Regions from separate parts of the Escherichia sp. E4742 genome, predicted to be linked through region 1. Evidence: predicted binding sites of a transcription regulator. Region 1 holds the regulator's gene; each other region holds the start of a gene.
What was found. The regulator sigma-54, encoded in region 1, starts transcription at its own class of promoters, with help from an activator protein. The targets are predictions, from matches to a motif close to GTTGGCACANNTTTCGCTNT.
Positions count from the first base shown of each region.

Region 2: a site for sigma-54 is predicted at 3,572-3,591, ahead of glnK (P-II family nitrogen regulator). Genes of this name have one in related genera too.
Region 3: a site for sigma-54 is predicted at 2,497-2,516, ahead of glnA (glutamate--ammonia ligase). Genes of this name have one in related genera too.

Region 1 covers NZ_CP040443.1:1,453,097-1,459,796, forward strand. The annotation lists gene kdsD (arabinose-5-phosphate isomerase KdsD) at 1-134, shown strand, start outside; gene kdsC (3-deoxy-manno-octulosonate-8-phosphatase KdsC) at 155-721, shown strand; gene lptC (LPS export ABC transporter periplasmic protein LptC) at 718-1,293, shown strand; gene lptA (lipopolysaccharide ABC transporter substrate-binding protein LptA) at 1,262-1,819, shown strand; gene lptB (LPS export ABC transporter ATP-binding protein) at 1,826-2,551, shown strand; gene rpoN (RNA polymerase factor sigma-54) at 2,599-4,032, shown strand; gene hpf (ribosome hibernation promoting factor) at 4,055-4,342, shown strand; gene ptsN (PTS IIA-like nitrogen regulatory protein PtsN) at 4,460-4,951, shown strand; gene rapZ (RNase adapter RapZ) at 4,997-5,851, shown strand; gene npr (PTS phosphocarrier protein NPr) at 5,848-6,120, shown strand; gene yrbL (PhoP regulatory network protein YrbL) at 6,343-6,700, shown strand, end outside.
Region 2 covers NZ_CP040443.1:3,465,538-3,472,237, forward strand. The annotation lists gene FEM44_RS16780 (SmdA family multidrug ABC transporter permease/ATP-binding protein) at 1-1,687, shown strand, start outside; gene FEM44_RS16785 (SmdB family multidrug efflux ABC transporter permease/ATP-binding protein) at 1,680-3,461, shown strand; gene glnK (P-II family nitrogen regulator) at 3,642-3,980, shown strand; gene amtB (ammonium transporter AmtB) at 4,010-5,296, shown strand; gene tesB (acyl-CoA thioesterase II) at 5,479-6,339, opposite strand; gene FEM44_RS16805 (YbaY family lipoprotein) at 6,558-6,700, shown strand, end outside.
Region 3 covers NZ_CP040443.1:1,903,545-1,910,244, forward strand. The annotation lists gene FEM44_RS09245 (GntR family transcriptional regulator) at 1-185, opposite strand, end outside; gene typA (ribosome-dependent GTPase TypA) at 402-2,225, opposite strand; gene glnA (glutamate--ammonia ligase) at 2,598-4,007, shown strand; gene glnL (nitrogen regulation protein NR(II)) at 4,181-5,230, shown strand; gene glnG (nitrogen regulation protein NR(I)) at 5,242-6,651, shown strand.

The DNA.
Region 1 (6,700 bases):
GTCCTGGCATTCTGGCCGTTGAGGCGCTGAACTTAATGCAGTCCCGCCATATCACTTCCGTAATGGTTGCCGATGGCGACCATTTACTCGGTGTGTTACATATGCACGATTTATTGCGTGCTGGCGTAGTGTAAAGATTCAAGGATAAACAACAATGAGTAAAGCAGGTGCGTCGCTTGCGACCTGTTACGGCCCTGTTAGCGCCGATGTGATGGCAAAAGCAGAGAACATTCGTCTGCTGATCCTCGACGTTGATGGCGTATTGTCAGATGGTCTGATTTATATGGGTAACAATGGCGAAGAGCTGAAAGCGTTCAATGTTCGTGACGGTTACGGTATCCGCTGTGCGCTCACCTCTGATATTGAAGTCGCCATCATTACTGGACGAAAGGCTAAACTGGTAGAAGATCGGTGTGCAACGTTAGGGATCACCCATCTGTATCAGGGGCAATCAAACAAGCTTATCGCCTTTGGCGATCTGCTGGAAAAACTGGCGATTGCGCCAGAAAACGTGGCTTACGTTGGTGATGATCTTATCGACTGGCCAGTGATGGAAAAAGTGGGCTTAAGCGTGGCCGTAGCCGATGCGCATCCGCTATTGATTCCGCGCGCTGATTACGTGACGCGCATTGCTGGCGGTCGTGGCGCGGTTCGTGAAGTTTGCGACTTATTACTTCTGGCGCAGGGCAAACTGGATGAAGCCAAAGGGCAATCGATATGAGTAAAGCCAGACGTTGGGTTATCATTGTGCTATCACTGGCGGTTCTGGTGATGATCGGCGTTAACATGACCGAGAAAGACGATACCGCCCAGGTGGTCGTCAACAACAATGATCCCACCTATAAAAGCGAGCATACGGACACGCTCGTCTATAACCCAGAAGGAGCCCTAAGCTATCGATTGATTGCTCAACACGTTGAATATTATTCCGATCAGGCCGTTTCGTGGTTTACGCAACCCGTACTTACCACGTTTGATAAGGATAAAATCCCGACATGGTCGGTTAAAGCAGATAAAGCCAAGCTAACCAATGACCGGATGCTCTATTTATATGGACACGTTGAAGTCAACGCACTCGTGCCAGACTCTCAACTTCGCAGAATCACGACGGATAACGCGCAGATCAATCTGGTGACGCAGGATGTTACCTCTGAAGACCTCGTCACGTTATACGGAACAACATTTAACTCCAGCGGTCTGAAAATGCGCGGCAACTTACGCAGCAAGAATGCCGAGCTGATTGAAAAGGTTAGAACATCCTATGAAATTCAAAACAAACAAACTCAGCCTTAATCTTGTGCTTGCCAGCTCACTTCTGGCCGCCAGCATTCCGGCATTTGCCGTTACCGGAGATACTGACCAACCGATCCACATTGAGTCGGACCAGCAATCTCTTGATATGCAAGGCAACGTGGTTACCTTTACCGGTAATGTCGTCGTGACTCAAGGCACCATTAAAATTAATGCAGATAAAGTGGTCGTCACCCGTCCGGGTGGCGAGCAGGGCAAAGAAGTGATCGATGGCTACGGTAAGCCAGCGACGTTCTATCAGATGCAGGACAACGGTAAACCTGTCGAAGGTCACGCTTCCCAGATGCATTACGAACTGGCGAAAGATTTTGTCATCCTGACCGGTAATGCTTATCTGCAGCAGGTCGATAGCAACATTAAGGGCGATAAGATCACTTACCTGGTGAAAGAGCAGAAAATGCAGGCTTTCAGTGACAAAGGTAAGCGTGTGACCACCGTTCTGGTGCCGTCACAGTTGCAGGACAAAAACAACAAAGGCCAGACCCCGGCGCAGAAGAAGGGTAATTAATTCGTTATGGCAACTTTAACTGCAAAGAACCTTGCAAAAGCCTATAAAGGCCGCCGCGTGGTGGAAGACGTCAGCCTGACCGTCAACTCCGGGGAGATTGTCGGTCTGCTGGGGCCAAACGGTGCCGGTAAGACGACCACTTTCTACATGGTCGTTGGCATTGTGCCGCGCGATGCGGGCAACATTATTATTGATGACGACGATATCAGCCTTCTGCCGTTGCATGCGCGTGCGCGTCGCGGTATCGGCTATTTGCCGCAGGAAGCCTCTATTTTCCGTCGCCTCAGCGTTTACGATAACCTGATGGCGGTACTGCAAATTCGTGACGACTTATCCGCTGAACAGCGTGAAGATCGCGCGAACGAGCTGATGGAAGAGTTCCACATTGAGCATTTACGCGACAGCATGGGGCAATCGCTCTCCGGTGGTGAACGCCGTCGTGTAGAAATTGCGCGCGCACTGGCTGCGAATCCGAAATTTATCCTCCTCGATGAACCATTTGCCGGGGTTGACCCGATCTCGGTTATCGACATCAAACGTATCATTGAACACCTGCGCGACAGCGGCCTGGGCGTGCTTATCACAGACCATAACGTGCGTGAAACGCTGGCTGTTTGTGAACGCGCTTATATCGTCAGTCAGGGGCATTTAATCGCTCATGGCACGCCGACAGAAATCTTACAAGATGAACATGTTAAGCGTGTATACCTTGGGGAAGACTTCAGACTCTGATAGGGTAGAAGTTTGCGACGTTTTAGCAGGAGAGTACGATTCTGAACATGAAGCAAGGTTTGCAACTCAGGCTTAGCCAACAACTGGCAATGACGCCTCAGCTACAACAGGCGATTCGTCTGTTGCAGTTGTCCACGCTGGAACTTCAGCAGGAGCTACAGCAGGCGCTGGAAAGTAATCCATTGCTTGAGCAAATCGACACTCATGATGAAATCGACACTCACGAAACGCCAGACAGCGAAACGCTGGATACCGCTGACGCGCTCGAACAAAAAGAGATGCCGGAAGAGCTGCCGCTCGATGCCAGTTGGGATACCATCTACACCGCCGGTACGCCATCAGGCACCAGCGGTGACTACATCGACGACGAGCTGCCGGTCTATCAGGGCGAAACGACGCAGACCTTGCAGGATTATCTGATGTGGCAGGTCGAGCTGACACCGTTTTCCGACACTGACCGCGCTATCGCCACCTCCATCGTCGATGCCGTTGATGACACCGGTTATCTGACCGTCCCGCTGGAAGATATTCTCGAAAGTATGGGCGATGAAGAGATCGACATCGATGAAGTTGAAGCAGTCCTGAAACGCATCCAGCGTTTTGATCCGGTCGGTGTGGCGGCGAAAGATCTGCGTGACTGTCTGCTGATCCAACTTTCCCAATTCGATAAAACCACGCCGTGGCTGGAAGAAGCCCGACTGATCATTAGCGATCATCTCGATCTGCTGGCCAATCACGACTTTCGCTCATTAATGCGCGTCACGCGTCTGAAAGAAGATGTGCTGAAAGAAGCCGTCAATCTGATCCAGTCACTCGATCCACGTCCTGGCCAGTCGATCCAGACCGGTGAACCGGAATATGTCATCCCTGATGTGCTGGTGCGTAAGCATAACGGCCAGTGGACGGTTGAACTGAACAGCGACAGTATTCCACGTCTGCAAATCAACCAGCATTACGCCTCAATGTGCAATAACGCACGTAACGATGGCGACAGTCAGTTTATCCGCAGCAATCTGCAGGATGCTAAATGGTTGATTAAGAGCCTGGAAAGCCGTAACGATACGCTGCTGCGCGTCAGTCGCTGTATTGTTGAACAGCAGCAAGCCTTCTTTGAGCAAGGCGAAGAATATATGAAACCGATGGTGCTGGCTGATATCGCCCAGGCCGTCGAGATGCATGAATCGACGATATCTCGCGTGACCACGCAAAAGTACCTGCATAGTCCACGAGGCATTTTTGAACTGAAGTATTTCTTTTCCAGTCACGTCAATACCGAAGGGGGTGGCGAAGCCTCTTCCACGGCGATTCGTGCACTGGTGAAGAAATTAATCGCGGCGGAAAACCCAGCGAAACCGTTGAGCGACAGCAAGTTAACCTCTTTGTTGTCAGAACAAGGTATCATGGTGGCACGCCGCACTGTTGCGAAGTACCGAGAGTCTTTATCCATTCCGCCGTCAAACCAGCGTAAACAGCTCGTTTGACCCAACCGATAAGGAAGACACTATGCAGCTCAACATTACCGGAAATAACGTCGAGATCACCGAGGCCCTGCGCGAATTTGTCACCTCAAAGTTTGCCAAACTTGAGCAATATTTTGACCGAATCAACCAGGTTTATGTTGTTCTGAAAGTGGAGAAAGTCACCCACACCTCAGATGCAACACTGCATGTTAACGGTGGCGAAATTCATGCCAGCGCGGAAGGTCAGGACATGTACGCCGCCATTGATGGCTTAATTGATAAGTTGGCACGTCAGCTAACCAAGCATAAAGATAAATTGAAACAACACTAATTGTCCGGGCAATTAGCAAGTGCATGGCGGCCTGTTGTATGGCACAACAGGCCATTTGTACGGTTAATGCTCCGAATCTGCCCCACTGTTTGAGTGGGCAGATTCTTAGGTGAAATTATGACAAATAATGATACAACTCTACAGCTTAGCAGTGTTCTTAACAGGGAATGTACGCGAAGCCGCGTCCACTGTCAGAGCAAAAAACGCGCCCTGGAAATCATCAGCGAACTGGCGGCAAAACAACTTAGCCTGCCGCCGCAGGTGGTTTTTGAAGCTATTCTGACGCGGGAAAAAATGGGCAGTACCGGTATTGGTAATGGCATTGCCATTCCGCACGGCAAACTGGAAGAAGATACCCTACGCGCGGTTGGCGTTTTCGTTCAACTAGAAACACCAATTGCTTTTGATGCCATCGATAACCAGCCGGTAGACTTACTTTTTGCCCTGTTGGTACCCGCAGACCAAACCAAAACGCACCTGCACACTCTTTCGCTGGTCGCGAAACGTCTGGCGGACAAAACTATCTGCCGCCGTTTACGTGCAGCCCAGAGCGATGAAGAGCTGTATCAAATCATTACGGATACCGAAGGTACTCCGGATGAAACGTAGTTATTCTGTAATGTCTCTTTTAGACGTTGTGAGGAGAAACAGTACATGGTACTGATGATCGTCAGCGGACGTTCAGGGTCAGGCAAATCTGTCGCCCTGCGGGCGCTGGAAGATATGGGTTTTTACTGCGTGGATAACCTTCCCGTAGTGCTGTTACCCGATCTGGCTCGGACTCTGGCCGATCGCGAGATTTCTGCCGCCGTCAGCATTGATGTCCGCAATATGCCAGAGTCGCCAGAAATATTCGAACAGGCGATGAGCAATCTGCCTGATGCTTTCTCACCGCAACTCCTGTTTCTCGATGCCGATCGTAACACGCTGATTCGTCGTTACAGCGATACGCGCCGCCTGCATCCGCTTTCCAGCAAAAACCTGTCGCTGGAAAGTGCTATCGACAAAGAAAGCGATCTGCTGGAACCGCTACGTTCGCGCGCTGATCTGATTGTCGATACGTCTGAAATGTCCGTTCATGAGCTGGCAGAAATGCTGCGTACCCGCCTGCTGGGTAAACGCGAGCGTGAACTGACAATGGTCTTTGAATCCTTCGGCTTCAAGCACGGTATTCCTATCGACGCGGATTACGTCTTTGACGTACGTTTCCTGCCGAACCCGCACTGGGATCCGAAACTGCGTCCGATGACGGGCCTTGATAAACCTGTCGCCGCATTCCTCGACAGACACACAGAAGTACACAATTTTATCTACCAGACGCGTAGCTATCTTGAGCTATGGTTACCTATGCTGGAAACCAACAACCGTAGCTACCTGACGGTCGCCATTGGTTGTACTGGCGGGAAACACCGTTCGGTGTATATTGCAGAACAGTTGGCTGACTACTTCCGCTCACGCGGTAAAAACGTCCAGTCACGCCATCGCACGCTGGAAAAACGTAAACCATGACCGTCAAACAAACTGTCGAAATCACTAACAAGCTGGGCATGCATGCCCGGCCTGCTATGAAACTGTTTGAATTAATGCAGGGTTTTGACGCCGAAGTGCTTTTACGTAATGATGAAGGCACCGAGGCTGAAGCCAACAGTGTTATTGCGCTGTTGATGCTGGATTCTGCCAAAGGACGACAGATTGAAGTCGAAGCGACCGGTCCGCAGGAAGTTGAGGCGCTGGCCGCCGTCATCGCCCTCTTTAACTCAGGTTTTGACGAAGATTAATCTTCGTCATTCCGACACTTAATTCCCCCAGACACGCCCCTTCCGTCCTAACGTACGAAAAAAGCACAAACCCCAAATATCCCCATTTCTCGCAAATTGTACATTTCGTGCGCTTTTCTGTAAGTATAAAACCTTAAGAAAACCTTAAAAAAGCTTGTTTAGGTTTTGTTTAAGTTAAGCCTTCATACTGGAGACAGTCAGAAAATACCTCCAGGAGATGGCATGATTCGCTTATCTGAACAAAGTCCCCTGGGCACCGGAAGACATCGAAAATGTTATGCGCATCCGGAAGATGCCCAACGCTGTATTAAAATTGTTTACCACCGTGGCGACGGTGGTGATAAAGAGATCCGCCGTGAGTTAAAGTACTATGCGCATCTTGGTCGTCGTTTGAAAGACTGGAGCGGTATTCCGCGCTATCACGGTACGGTTGAAACAGATTGCGGAACCGGTTATGTCTACGATGTCATTGCCGATTTTGATGGCAAACCGTCTATTACACTGAGCGAATTTGCTAAACAATGCCATTACGAAGAAGATATCGCGCAACTGCGTCAGTTGTTGAAACAGTTAAAGCGTT
Region 2 (6,700 bases), 2.0 Mb from region 1:
GATGCTGCAACTGGTTCCGCCGAAAGTGGTCGGTATTGTTGTCGATGGCGTGACGGAGCAACACTTTACTACCGGGCAGATCCTGATGTGGATCGCCACCATGGTGTTGATTGCAGTCGTGGTTTATCTCCTGCGCTACGTCTGGCGCGTACTGCTGTTCGGTGCGTCTTATCAACTGGCTGTTGAACTGCGTGAAGATTATTACCGCCAGCTAAGCCGCCAGCATCCAGAGTTTTATCTGCGTCATCGCACGGGCGACCTTATGGCCCGTGCGACAAATGACGTCGATCGTGTGGTATTTGCCGCCGGTGAAGGGGTGCTAACGCTGGTGGATTCGCTGGTGATGGGGTGCGCAGTGCTGATCATGATGTCAACGCAGATTAGCTGGCAGTTAACTTTAATAGCGCTGTTGCCGATGCCAGTGATGGCAATCATGATTAAACGCAACGGCGACGCGTTGCATGAACGCTTTAAGCTGGCACAAGCCGCTTTTTCCAGCCTTAACGATCGTACCCAGGAGAGTCTGACCAGTATTCGCATGATTAAATCCTTTGGTCTGGAGGATCGCCAGTCTGCACTGTTCGCCGCAGATGCCGAAGATACCGGTAAGAAAAACATGCGAGTAGCGCGCATTGATGCTCGTTTCGATCCGACCATTTATATTGCGATTGGCATGGCGAATTTACTGGCGATTGGCGGTGGTAGTTGGATGGTCGTGCAGGGCAGCTTAACGTTGGGCCAGCTCACCAGTTTTATGATGTACCTTGGTTTGATGATTTGGCCGATGTTAGCGCTGGCGTGGATGTTTAACATTGTAGAGCGCGGCAGCGCGGCGTATAGCCGAATTCGTACCATGCTGGCCGAAGCGCCAGTCGTTATTGATGGTAAAGATAAGGTGCCAGAAGGTCGTGGTGAACTGGATGTGAATATTCGCCAGTTTACGTATCCTCAAACTCATCATCCTGCGCTCGAGAACATCAGTTTTGCGCTGAAACCGGGTCAGATGCTGGGAATTTGCGGGCCGACCGGCTCTGGCAAGAGTACTGTGCTGTCATTAATTCAACGTCATTTTGATGTCACCGAGGGTGATATCCGTTTTCATGATATTCCTTTGACGCAGTTGCAACTCGACAGCTGGCGTAGCCGCCTGGCGGTAGTTAGCCAGACACCGTTCCTTTTTTCTGACACGGTTGCTAATAACATCGCGCTGGGTTGCCCGAATGCCACCCAGCAAGAGATTGAACACGTAGCGCGGTTAGCCAGCGTGCATGACGATATTTTGCGTCTGCCGCAAGGTTACGACACAGAAGTGGGTGAGCGCGGCGTGATGCTTTCCGGTGGGCAAAAACAGCGAATCTCCATTGCCAGGGCATTGCTGGTGAATGCGGAAATCCTCATTCTTGACGATGCTTTATCGGCGGTAGATGGTCGCACGGAATACCAGATTCTACATAACCTGCGCCAGTGGGGGCAGGGGAGAACGGTGATTATCAGCGCCCATCGCCTTTCTGCCCTGACCGAAGCGAGTGAAATTATTGTGATGCAGCATGGGCATATTGCCCAGCGCGGCGATCATGATGTGCTGGCGCAACAAAGCGGCTGGTATCGCGATATGTATCGCTATCAACAACTGGAAGCGGCGCTCAACGATGCTCCGGAAAATCATGAGGAGGCCGTTGATGCGTAGTTTTAGTCAACTCTGGCCGACTCTGAAGCGCCTGTTAGCTTACGGTTCACCATGGCGTAAACCGCTGGGTATCGCAGTGTTGATGATGTGGGTGGCAGCGGCGGCAGAAGTGAGCTGCCCGCTGCTCGTCAGTTACTTTATCGACAATATGGTGGCGAAAAATAATCTACCGCTGAAAATGGTTGTCGGGCTGGCAGCGGCATATGTCGTACTGCAACTGTTTGCCGCCGGGCTACATTACGCGCAGTCGCTGTTATTTAACCGGGCGGCAGTAGGCGTTGTACAACAGTTACGTACCGATGTGATGGATGCTGCACTGCGCCAACCGTTGAGTGAGTTTGATACTCAACCGGTCGGGCAGGTGATTTCCCGCGTTACCAATGATACTGAAGTTATCCGAGATCTGTACGTTACCGTGGTCGCGACCGTTTTGCGTAGTGCCGCACTGGTAGGGGCGATGCTGGTAGCGATGTTCAGTCTCGACTGGCGAATGGCGCTGGTAGCGATAATGATATTCCCGGTTGTGCTGGTGGTGATGGTGATATACCAGCGTTACAGTACGCCGATTGTCCGCCGTGTACGCGCCTATCTGGCTGATATCAACGACGGCTTTAACGAAGTTATTAACGGCATGAGCGTTATCCAGCAGTTCCGCCAGCAGGCTCGATTTGGCGAACGTATGGGCGAAGCCAGCCGTTCACACTATATGGCGCGAATGCAAACGCTACGGCTGGACGGCTTTTTACTGCGTCCCCTGCTGAGTCTGTTTTCATCGCTCATTCTTTGTGGCTTGTTGATGCTGTTTGGCTTCTCCGCCAGCGGCACCATTGAAGTGGGCGTGCTGTATGCGTTTATCAGCTATTTGGGGCGACTTAACGAACCCTTAATCGAACTGACCACGCAGCAGGCGATGCTGCAACAGGCTGTTGTTGCTGGCGAGCGTGTGTTTGAACTGATGGACGGACCGCGCCAGCAATATGGCAATGATGATCGCCCGTTACAGAGCGGCACCATTGAAGTCGATAACGTGTCGTTTGCATATCGCGATGACAATCTGGTGCTGAAAAATATTAATCTTGCCGTTCCTTCGCGCAGCTTTGTGGCGTTGGTGGGGCATACCGGTAGCGGCAAAAGTACCCTGGCAAGTTTGCTGATGGGCTATTACCCACTAACAGAAGGTGAGATTCGCCTCGATGAACGTCCGTTAAGTTCGCTCAGTCATAGCGCGCTGCGTCAGGGCGTGGCGATGGTGCAGCAAGATCCGGTAGTGCTGGCGGATACTTTCCTTGCCAATGTGACGCTGGGGCGAGATATCTCCGAAGAACGTGTCTGGCAGGCGCTGGAAACAGTACAACTGGCGGAGCTGGCGCGCAGCATGAGCGACGGTATTTATACGCCGCTTGGCGAACAGGGGAATAATCTCTCGGTCGGGCAAAAGCAACTGCTGGCGCTGGCACGTGTGCTGGTAGAGACACCGCAAATACTGATCCTTGATGAAGCAACCGCCAGTATTGATTCCGGTACTGAACAGGCGATTCAACGCGCCCTTGCGGCGGTGCGTGAACAAACAACGCTTGTGGTGATTGCTCACCGCTTATCGACCATTGTTGATGCTGACACCATTCTGGTGCTTCATCGTGGGCAAGCAGTGGAGCAGGGTACTCACCAGCAACTGCTGGCCGCCCAGGGGCGCTACTGGCAGATGTATCAACTGCAACTTGCGGGCGAAGAGCTGGCAGCCAGCGTGCGTGAAGATGAATCATTGAGCGCCTGAATAGCGCAAAATTTCATCGGTGGTGCAAAAATGTAACGCACTGTGCACTGTCATAGTGCGTTTTTATTTTCAATCTTCTTAACTTCCTGCTCTCTTTCTCGTTTTTCATTTCTGGCACACCGCTTGCAATACCTTCTTCGTGTAGCAGAACCATTACCGAATTCTGACCGGAGGGGATCTATGAAGCTGGTGACCGTGATAATCAAACCATTCAAGCTGGAGGACGTTCGTGAAGCGTTATCTTCCATTGGTATTCAGGGCCTGACCGTCACCGAAGTGAAAGGTTTCGGGCGTCAGAAGGGCCATGCTGAGCTGTACAGGGGCGCGGAATACAGCGTCAATTTCCTGCCAAAAGTAAAAATTGATGTGGCGATTGCTGATGATCAACTTGATGAAGTGATCGATATCGTCAGTAAGGCGGCTTACACCGGAAAAATTGGCGATGGCAAAATATTCGTCGCTGAATTGCAACGCGTCATTCGTATTCGTACCGGCGAAGCCGACGAAGCGGCGCTGTAATCTCTGGCACACAGCAACAGGAACGAAAAATGAAGATAGCGACGATAAAAACTGGGCTTGCTTCACTGGCGATGCTGCCGGGACTGGTAATGGCTGCACCTGCGGTAGCCGATAAAGCCGACAATGCGTTTATGATGATTTGTACTGCGCTGGTGCTGTTTATGACTGTTCCGGGGATTGCCCTGTTTTACGGCGGGTTGATTCGCGGCAAAAACGTGCTGTCGATGCTAACGCAGGTGACCGTGACGTTTGCACTGGTCTGTATTCTCTGGGTGGTTTACGGTTACTCGCTGGCGTTTGGTGAGGGCAACAACTTCTTTGGCAACATCAACTGGTTGATGCTGAAAAACATCGAACTGACGGCGGTGATGGGCAGCATTTATCAGTATATCCACGTGGCGTTTCAGGGATCGTTTGCCTGCATTACCGTCGGCTTGATAGTTGGAGCGCTGGCAGAACGAATCCGCTTCTCAGCTGTGTTGATTTTCGTGGTGGTATGGCTGACGCTCTCTTACATTCCGATTGCGCATATGGTCTGGGGCGGTGGTTTGCTGGCTTCTCACGGTGCGCTGGATTTCGCGGGTGGCACGGTGGTGCACATTAACGCCGCAATTGCCGGTCTGGTGGGCGCGTATCTGATAGGCAAACGCGTGGGCTTTGGCAAAGAGGCGTTTAAACCGCACAATCTGCCGATGGTCTTTACCGGGACTGCCATTCTCTATATCGGTTGGTTTGGATTTAACGCCGGGTCAGCGGGTACGGCGAATGAAATCGCAGCACTGGCATTTGTGAATACTGTGGTGGCAACGGCGGCGGCGATTCTTGGCTGGATCTTCGGTGAATGGGCGCTGCGTGGTAAGCCTTCACTGCTGGGGGCGTGTTCTGGCGCGATTGCCGGTCTGGTCGGCGTGACGCCAGCCTGTGGCTACATTGGGGTTGGCGGTGCGTTGATTATCGGCGTGGTCGCTGGTCTGGCGGGCTTGTGGGGCGTTACCATGCTCAAACGCCTGTTGCGGGTCGATGATCCTTGCGATGTCTTCGGTGTGCACGGCGTTTGTGGCATTGTCGGCTGTATCATGACCGGGATTTTTGCCGCCAGCTCGCTGGGCGGCGTGGGCTTCGCTGAAGGTGTGACGATGGGGCATCAGCTGCTGGTACAGCTGGAAAGCATCGCCATTACGATCGTCTGGTCCGGTGTGGTGGCATTTATCGGCTACAAACTGGCGGATTTGACGGTTGGCCTGCGTGTGCCGGAAGAACAGGAGCGAGAAGGGCTGGACGTCAACAGCCACGGCGAAAATGCCTATAACGCGTAACAAGCAATCAAATGCAATTTCGCCTGATGCGCTGTGCTTATCAGGCCTACATTAAAAATCACAATTTGTTGAATTTACAATAATTGGTGGGCCGGATAAGGCGTTTACGCCGCATCCGGCATCAACAAAAGCACGTTACCAACTATCTGGCAGCCGGACGGTTTTCACCTCCGGCTGTTTTTTTAATTGTGATTACGCATTACCCCTTCCTGAACGGTCGAGGCAACCAGCACGCCGTCCTGGGTATAAAACTCACCGCGCACAAAGCCGCGTGCGCTGGACGCTGACGTGCTCTCCACGCTATACAGCAGCCATTCGTTTAAATTAAATGGTCGATGGAACCACATGGAATGGTCAATGGTGGCTATCTGAATTCCCGGTTCGAGAAAACCGATGCCGTGCGGCTGTAGAGCTACCGGCAGGAAGTTAAGATCAGAAGCGTACCCCAGCAGATACTGATGAACGCGCAGATCATCCGGCACGCTACCATTTGCGCGGATCCACACCTGACGATGCGGCGCGGCGACGTGACCTTTCAGTGGGTTATGAAATTCCACCGGACGCACTTCCAGCGGACGATCGCAGATGAATTTATCTTTCAGCACTGGCGGCAACAGGTGCGCCAGCGACTGGGCGATCTGTGTTTCCGAAGGCAAACCATCAGGCGCTGGGGCTGGAGGCATCTCTTTTTGGTGTTCGAATCCAGGTTCTGGCGCCTGGAAAGACGCTGTCATATAAAAAATGGGTTTGCCGTTCTGAATCGCTGCCACACGGCGAGCACTGAAACTGTTGCCGTCGCGCAGTGTTTCGACATCATAAATAATCGGCTTCTTACTATCACCAGGGCGAAGAAAGTAGCTGTGGAATGAATGCACCAGACGCTCTTCGGGTACTGTCTCCTTAGCGGCATACAGGGCCTGACCCACGACCTGGCCGCCAAACACCTGGCGTAAACCTAAATCTTCACTCTGGCCGCGAAAGAGTCCTTCCTCAATTTTTTCCAGATTCAACAATGTCAGTAAATTTTTTAAGGCCTGACTCATATTAACTCTCCAGTAACAAAGCTGCCGCAGCAAGCCAAAGTGAGTTGAGTATAACGCAATTTTGTCACTGGTCCGATGGGTGCAATGGTCTGAATTACGGGCTAAATGCAGGCGTAAATACGTGATTTGTGCCACACTTATTGACGTTACGATTTTGTTAACCACTCTTCCGGCGAGGAAAGTTAGCCCGCTGGTGCATTGATAATAAGGAGAAGTGAATGAAACTCGTGCACATGGCCAGTGGTTTAGCGGTTGCGATTGCGTTGGCAGCTTGCGCTGATAAAAGCGCGGATATCCAGACGCCAGCACCTGCTGCAAATACCTCTATTGCGGCGACACAACAACCTGCTATACAGCAACC
Region 3 (6,700 bases), 450 kb from region 1:
CGGAAGATTTTGGATTCTGCCTCGAGGTTCAGCAACGCCTGGCGCAGCGTCATACGTTTAATGCCCAGCAGCTCTCCCAGCTCTCTTTCTGAAGGGAGTTTTCCACCCGGCGTAGTGATGCCATCTTTTAACCACCGATCCAGTTTCTCTTTTGCATTTTCTACGGTGGATTGATTTCCCGTCATTGTTTAATCCTTTTGGTTTAAACCAGATGAGGCATCTTACGCTTACGCCAAAAAAGAAAGCAATTAACGGCGTATGACTTTGCAGATAATTGTGACAAAGCTCTCTATTGACGTAACCACAGACTTATAAGGGAGATACTCGCATTGGTGAGCGCTCACGACAGGCAAAAAAAAACCTGCCATCGCTGGCAGGTTTTTTATGACTAAAAAACGAAATTAATCGTCTTTCGGTGCGCGGTTAGCGCGACGACGATCGTTTTCCGTCAGGTGACGTTTACGAATACGGATAGAGGTCGGAGTCACTTCTACCAGTTCGTCATCATCGATGAACTCCAGAGCTTGTTCCAGAGTCATGCGGATAGGCGGAACCAGAACAACGGCTTCGTCAGTACCGGAAGCACGCATGTTGGTCAGTTTCTTACCGGTCAGGCAGTTTACAGTCAGGTCGTTAGAGCGGCTGTGAATACCGATAATCTGACCTTCGTAAACTTCTGCACCGTGACCGAGGAACAGCTTACCGCGATCCTGCAGACCAAACAGCGCGAACGCTACCGCTTTACCCTGACCGTTAGAGATCAGTACGCCGTTCTGACGCTGACCTACTTCACCCGGACGAACGTCGTCGTAGTGGCTGAAGGTGGAGTACAGCAGACCTGTACCGGAAGTCATGGTCATGAACTCAGAACGGAAGCCGATCAGACCACGGCTTGGGATCACGTAGTCGAGACGTACGCGGCCTTTACCGTCTGGATTCATGTTTTTCAGGTCGCCTTTACGTTCGCCCAGCGCCTGCATCACAGAACCCTGATGCTGTTCTTCAACGTCCAGAGTCACGTTTTCATACGGCTCTTGTTTACGACCGTCGATTTCACGGAAGATAACTTTCGGACGGGATACCGCCAGTTCGAAACCTTCACGACGCATGTTTTCGATCAGAACAGACAGGTGCAGTTCGCCACGACCAGAAACGCGGAACGCATCGGCGTCTTCGGTTTCTTCTACGCGCAGCGCAACGTTGTGTACCAGTTCTTTGTTCAGACGGTCCAGGATCTGACGAGACGTTACGAACTTACCTTCTTTACCGCAGAACGGCGAGGTGTTAACGCAGAAGAACATAGAAATGGTCGGCTCATCAACGGAGAGTGCCGGCAGCGCTTCAACGTTTTGCGTGTCGCAAACGGTGTCAGAAATATTCAGTTCGCCAAGGCCCGTGATCGCCACGATATCGCCAGCTTCCGCCAGATCGGTTTCGATACGTTCCAGACCGAGGTGGCCCAGCACTTTACCGACTTTCGCGTTGCGGGTTTTGCCTTCGCTATCGATGATAGTAACTTGCTGGTTCGGCTTCACTTTACCGCGCTTGATGCGGCCAATGCCGATAACACCAACATAGCTGTTGTAATCGAGCTGAGAAATCTGCATCTGGAACGGACCGTCAAGGTCAACGTCCGGCGCAGGAACGTGGTCAATAATCGCCTGATACAGCGGGGTCATGTCTTCCGCCATATCTTCGTGGTCCAGACCCGCGATACCGTTCAGCGCAGAAGCGTAAACGATCGGGAAGTCCAGCTGCTCATCGGTCGCATCGAGGTTTACGAACAGGTCGAATACCTGATCCACAACCCAGTCAGGACGCGCGCCAGGGCGGTCAACTTTGTTGATAACAACAATCGGCTTCAGGCCGTAAGCAAACGCTTTTTTGGTTACGAAGCGCGTTTGCGGCATCGGGCCGTCAAATGCGTCAACCACCAGCAGCACTGAGTCTACCATGGACATTACACGTTCAACTTCACCACCGAAGTCGGCGTGCCCCGGGGTATCAACGATATTGATACGGTAATCATTCCATTTGATAGCGGTGTTTTTCGCGAGGATGGTAATCCCACGCTCTTTCTCCAAATCGTTGGAGTCCATCACGCGCTCTTGGGTTTCGGCACGAGAGTCGAACGTACCGGATTGTTGGAGCAGCTTGTCTACCAGGGTGGTTTTACCATGGTCGACGTGCGCGATGATGGCGATATTACGCAATTTTTCGATCACAACTTTGCCTCAGGCATTAGAAATAGCGCGTTATTGTACACGGATTAATCGCACTACAAAACAGGATCACAAACATCCTCCGCAAACAAGTATTGCAGAGTCCCTTTGTGATCGCTTTCACGGAGCATAAAAAGGGTTATCCAAAGGTCATTGCACCAACATGGTGCTTAATGTTTCCATTGAAGCACTATATTGGTGCAACATTCACATCATGGTGCAGCCCTTTTGCACGATGTTAAGCATGATAACGCCTTTTAGGGGCAATTTAAAAGTTGGCACAGATTTCGCTTTATCTTTTTTACGGCGACACGGCCAAAATAATTGCAGATTTCGTTACCACGACGACAATGACCAATCCAGGAGAGTTAAAGTATGTCCGCTGAACACGTACTGACGATGCTGAACGAGCACGAAGTGAAGTTTGTTGATTTGCGCTTCACCGATACCAAAGGTAAAGAACAGCACGTCACTATCCCTGCTCATCAGGTGAATGCTGAATTCTTCGAAGAAGGCAAAATGTTTGACGGCTCCTCGATTGGCGGCTGGAAAGGCATTAACGAATCCGACATGGTGCTGATGCCAGACGCATCCACCGCAGTGATTGACCCGTTCTTCGCCGACTCTACCCTGATTATCCGTTGCGACATCCTTGAACCTGGCACCCTGCAAGGCTATGACCGTGACCCGCGCTCTATTGCGAAGCGCGCCGAAGATTACCTGCGTTCCACTGGCATTGCCGACACCGTACTGTTCGGGCCAGAACCTGAATTCTTCCTGTTCGATGACATCCGTTTCGGATCGTCTATCTCCGGTTCTCACGTTGCTATCGACGATATCGAAGGTGCATGGAACTCCTCCACCCAATACGAAGGTGGTAACAAAGGTCACCGTCCGGCAGTGAAAGGCGGTTACTTCCCGGTGCCTCCGGTAGACTCTGCTCAGGATATCCGTTCTGAAATGTGTCTGGTGATGGAGCAGATGGGCCTGGTGGTTGAAGCACATCACCACGAAGTAGCGACTGCAGGTCAGAACGAAGTGGCTACCCGCTTCAATACCATGACCAAAAAAGCCGACGAAATTCAGATCTACAAATATGTTGTGCACAACGTGGCGCACCGCTTCGGTAAAACCGCGACCTTTATGCCAAAACCGATGTTCGGTGATAACGGCTCCGGTATGCACTGCCACATGTCGCTGTCTAAAAACGGCGTTAACCTGTTCGCGGGCGACAAATACGCAGGTCTGTCTGAACAGGCGCTGTACTACATTGGCGGCGTAATCAAACACGCTAAAGCAATTAACGCCCTTGCAAACCCGACCACCAACTCTTACAAGCGTCTGGTCCCGGGCTACGAAGCACCGGTAATGCTGGCTTACTCTGCGCGTAACCGTTCTGCGTCTATCCGTATTCCGGTGGTTTCTTCTCCGAAAGCACGTCGTATCGAAGTGCGTTTCCCGGACCCAGCGGCTAACCCGTACCTGTGCTTTGCTGCCCTACTGATGGCCGGTCTTGATGGCATCAAAAACAAGATCCATCCGGGCGAAGCGATGGACAAAAACCTGTATGACCTGCCGCCGGAAGAAGCGAAAGAGATCCCACAGGTTGCAGGCTCTCTGGAAGAAGCACTGAACGAACTGGATCTGGACCGTGAGTTCCTGAAAGCCGGTGGCGTGTTCACTGATGAAGCAATTGATGCGTACATCGCTCTGCGTCGTGAAGAAGATGACCGTGTGCGCATGACTCCGCATCCGGTAGAGTTTGAGCTGTACTACAGCGTCTAATAGTTGAAGTTGTACTACCCGGCGCAACAACGCCGGGATTTAGTTGCCGTGGAAACTTTCAGCCCATCTCTGCATGGGCTTTTTTCTCCGTAACTTCTGTGATGCTTCGCGCTTTTTATCCGTAAAAAGCTATAATGCACTAAAATGGTGCAACCTGTTCAGGAGACTGCTTTATGGCAACAGGCACGCAGCCCGATGCTGGGCAGATCCTCAACTCGCTGATTAACAGTATTTTGTTAATTGATGACAATCTGGCGATCCATTACGCCAACCCCGCCGCGCAACAACTGCTCGCCCAAAGCTCCCGCAAATTGTTTGGTACACCGTTACCGGAACTATTGAGCTACTTCTCATTAAATATCGAGCTGATGCAAGAAAGTCTGGAGGCGGGGCAAGGTTTTACCGATAACGAAGTGACGCTGGTCATCGACGGGCGCTCGCATATCCTTTCTGTGACGGCTCAGCGTATGCCGGACGGCATGATCCTGCTGGAGATGGCACCGATGGATAACCAGCGCCGCTTAAGTCAGGAACAGCTACAGCACGCCCAGCAGGCTGCTGCCCGTGATTTAGTCCGTGGCCTTGCGCATGAGATTAAAAATCCGCTTGGCGGTTTACGTGGCGCGGCGCAGCTGCTCAGCAAAGCATTACCTGACCCGTCACTGCTGGAATATACCAAAGTGATTATCGAACAGGCGGACCGGCTGCGAAATCTGGTCGACCGTCTGTTGGGGCCGCAGCTGCCCGGTACGCGCGTTACCGAAAGTATTCACAAAGTGGCTGAACGCGTGGTGACGCTGGTGTCGATGGAACTGCCGGACAACGTGCGGTTGATTCGTGATTACGACCCCAGCCTGCCGGAACTGGCGCACGACCCGGATCAAATTGAGCAAGTGCTGCTGAATATTGTGCGCAATGCGCTACAGGCGCTGGGACCGGAAGGCGGTGAAATCATTCTGCGTACCCGCACCGCGTTTCAACTGACCTTACACGGCGAGCGTTATCGGCTGGCGGCGCGGATTGATGTGGAAGATAACGGGCCGGGCATTCCGCCTCATTTGCAGGATACGCTGTTTTACCCGATGGTCAGCGGCCGCGAAGGTGGCACCGGGCTTGGCTTATCCATCGCCCGTAATTTGATTGATCAGCATTCAGGCAAAATTGAATTTACCAGTTGGCCAGGTCATACCGAGTTCTCGGTTTACCTGCCTATCAGGAAATAAAGGTGACGTTTATGCAACGAGGGATAGTCTGGGTAGTCGATGACGATAGTTCCATCCGTTGGGTGCTTGAACGTGCGCTCGCTGGGGCAGGTTTAACCTGTACGACGTTTGAGAACGGCGCAGAAGTGCTGGAGGCGCTGGCGAGCAAAACGCCGGATGTGCTGCTTTCAGATATCCGTATGCCGGGAATGGACGGGCTGGCGCTGCTCAAGCAGATTAAACAGCGCCATCCGATGCTTCCGGTCATCATTATGACCGCACATTCCGATCTGGATGCTGCCGTCAGCGCCTATCAACAAGGGGCGTTTGATTATCTGCCCAAACCGTTTGATATCGACGAAGCCGTGGCGCTGGTTGAGCGCGCCATCAGTCATTACCAGGAACAGCAGCAGCCGCGTAATGTTCAGCTTAACGGCCCAACGACCGATATCATCGGCGAAGCGCCAGCCATGCAGGACGTGTTCCGTATTATCGGTCGGCTTTCGCGTTCTTCCATTAGCGTGCTGATCAACGGCGAATCCGGCACTGGTAAAGAACTGGTCGCTCATGCCCTGCATCGCCACAGCCCGCGAGCCAAAGCGCCGTTTATCGCGCTGAATATGGCGGCTATCCCAAAAGATTTGATCGAATCAGAACTGTTCGGTCACGAGAAAGGCGCGTTTACCGGCGCGAATACCATTCGTCAGGGGCGTTTTGAACAGGCCGATGGCGGCACGTTATTCCTTGATGAAATTGGCGATATGCCGCTGGATGTACAGACGCGTTTGCTGCGCGTGCTGGCAGACGGTCAGTTTTATCGTGTTGGCGGCTATGCGCCGGTGAAAGTGGATGTGCGGATTATCGCTGCGACTCACCAGAACCTGGAACTGCGCGTGCAGGAAGGCAAGTTCCGTGAGGATTTGTTCCACCGCCTGAACGTTATCCGTGTTCATCTGCCGCCGCTGCGTGAGCGTCGGGAAGATATTCCCCGTCTGGCACGCCATTTTTTACAAGTTGCCGCTCGCGAGCTGGGCGTAGAAGCAAAGTTGCTGCATCCGGAAACTGAAGCCGCTCTGACGCGTCTGGCGTGGCCAGGCAACGTGCGCCAGCTGGAAAACACCTGCCGCTGGCTAACGGTAATGGCCGCCGGACAGGAAGTGTTGATTCAGGATTTGCCTGGCGAACTGTTTGAATCAACCGTACCGGAAAGCCCTTCCACAATGCAGCCGGACAGTTGGGCTACGTTGTTAGCGCAGTGGGCAGATCGGGCGCTGCGTTCCGGTCATCAAAACTTGCTTTCTGAAGCGCAACCAGAGCTGGAGCGGACGTTACTGACCACCGCGTTGCGACATACGCAGGGACATAGACAAGAAGCGGCGCGACTGCTTGGTTGGGGGCGTAACACTCTGACACGTAAGTTAAAAGAGTTGGGGATGGAGTGATTCAGGCTCGCCATGTAAAGATTGATTATTGAGCGCAAATTGCTGGTAT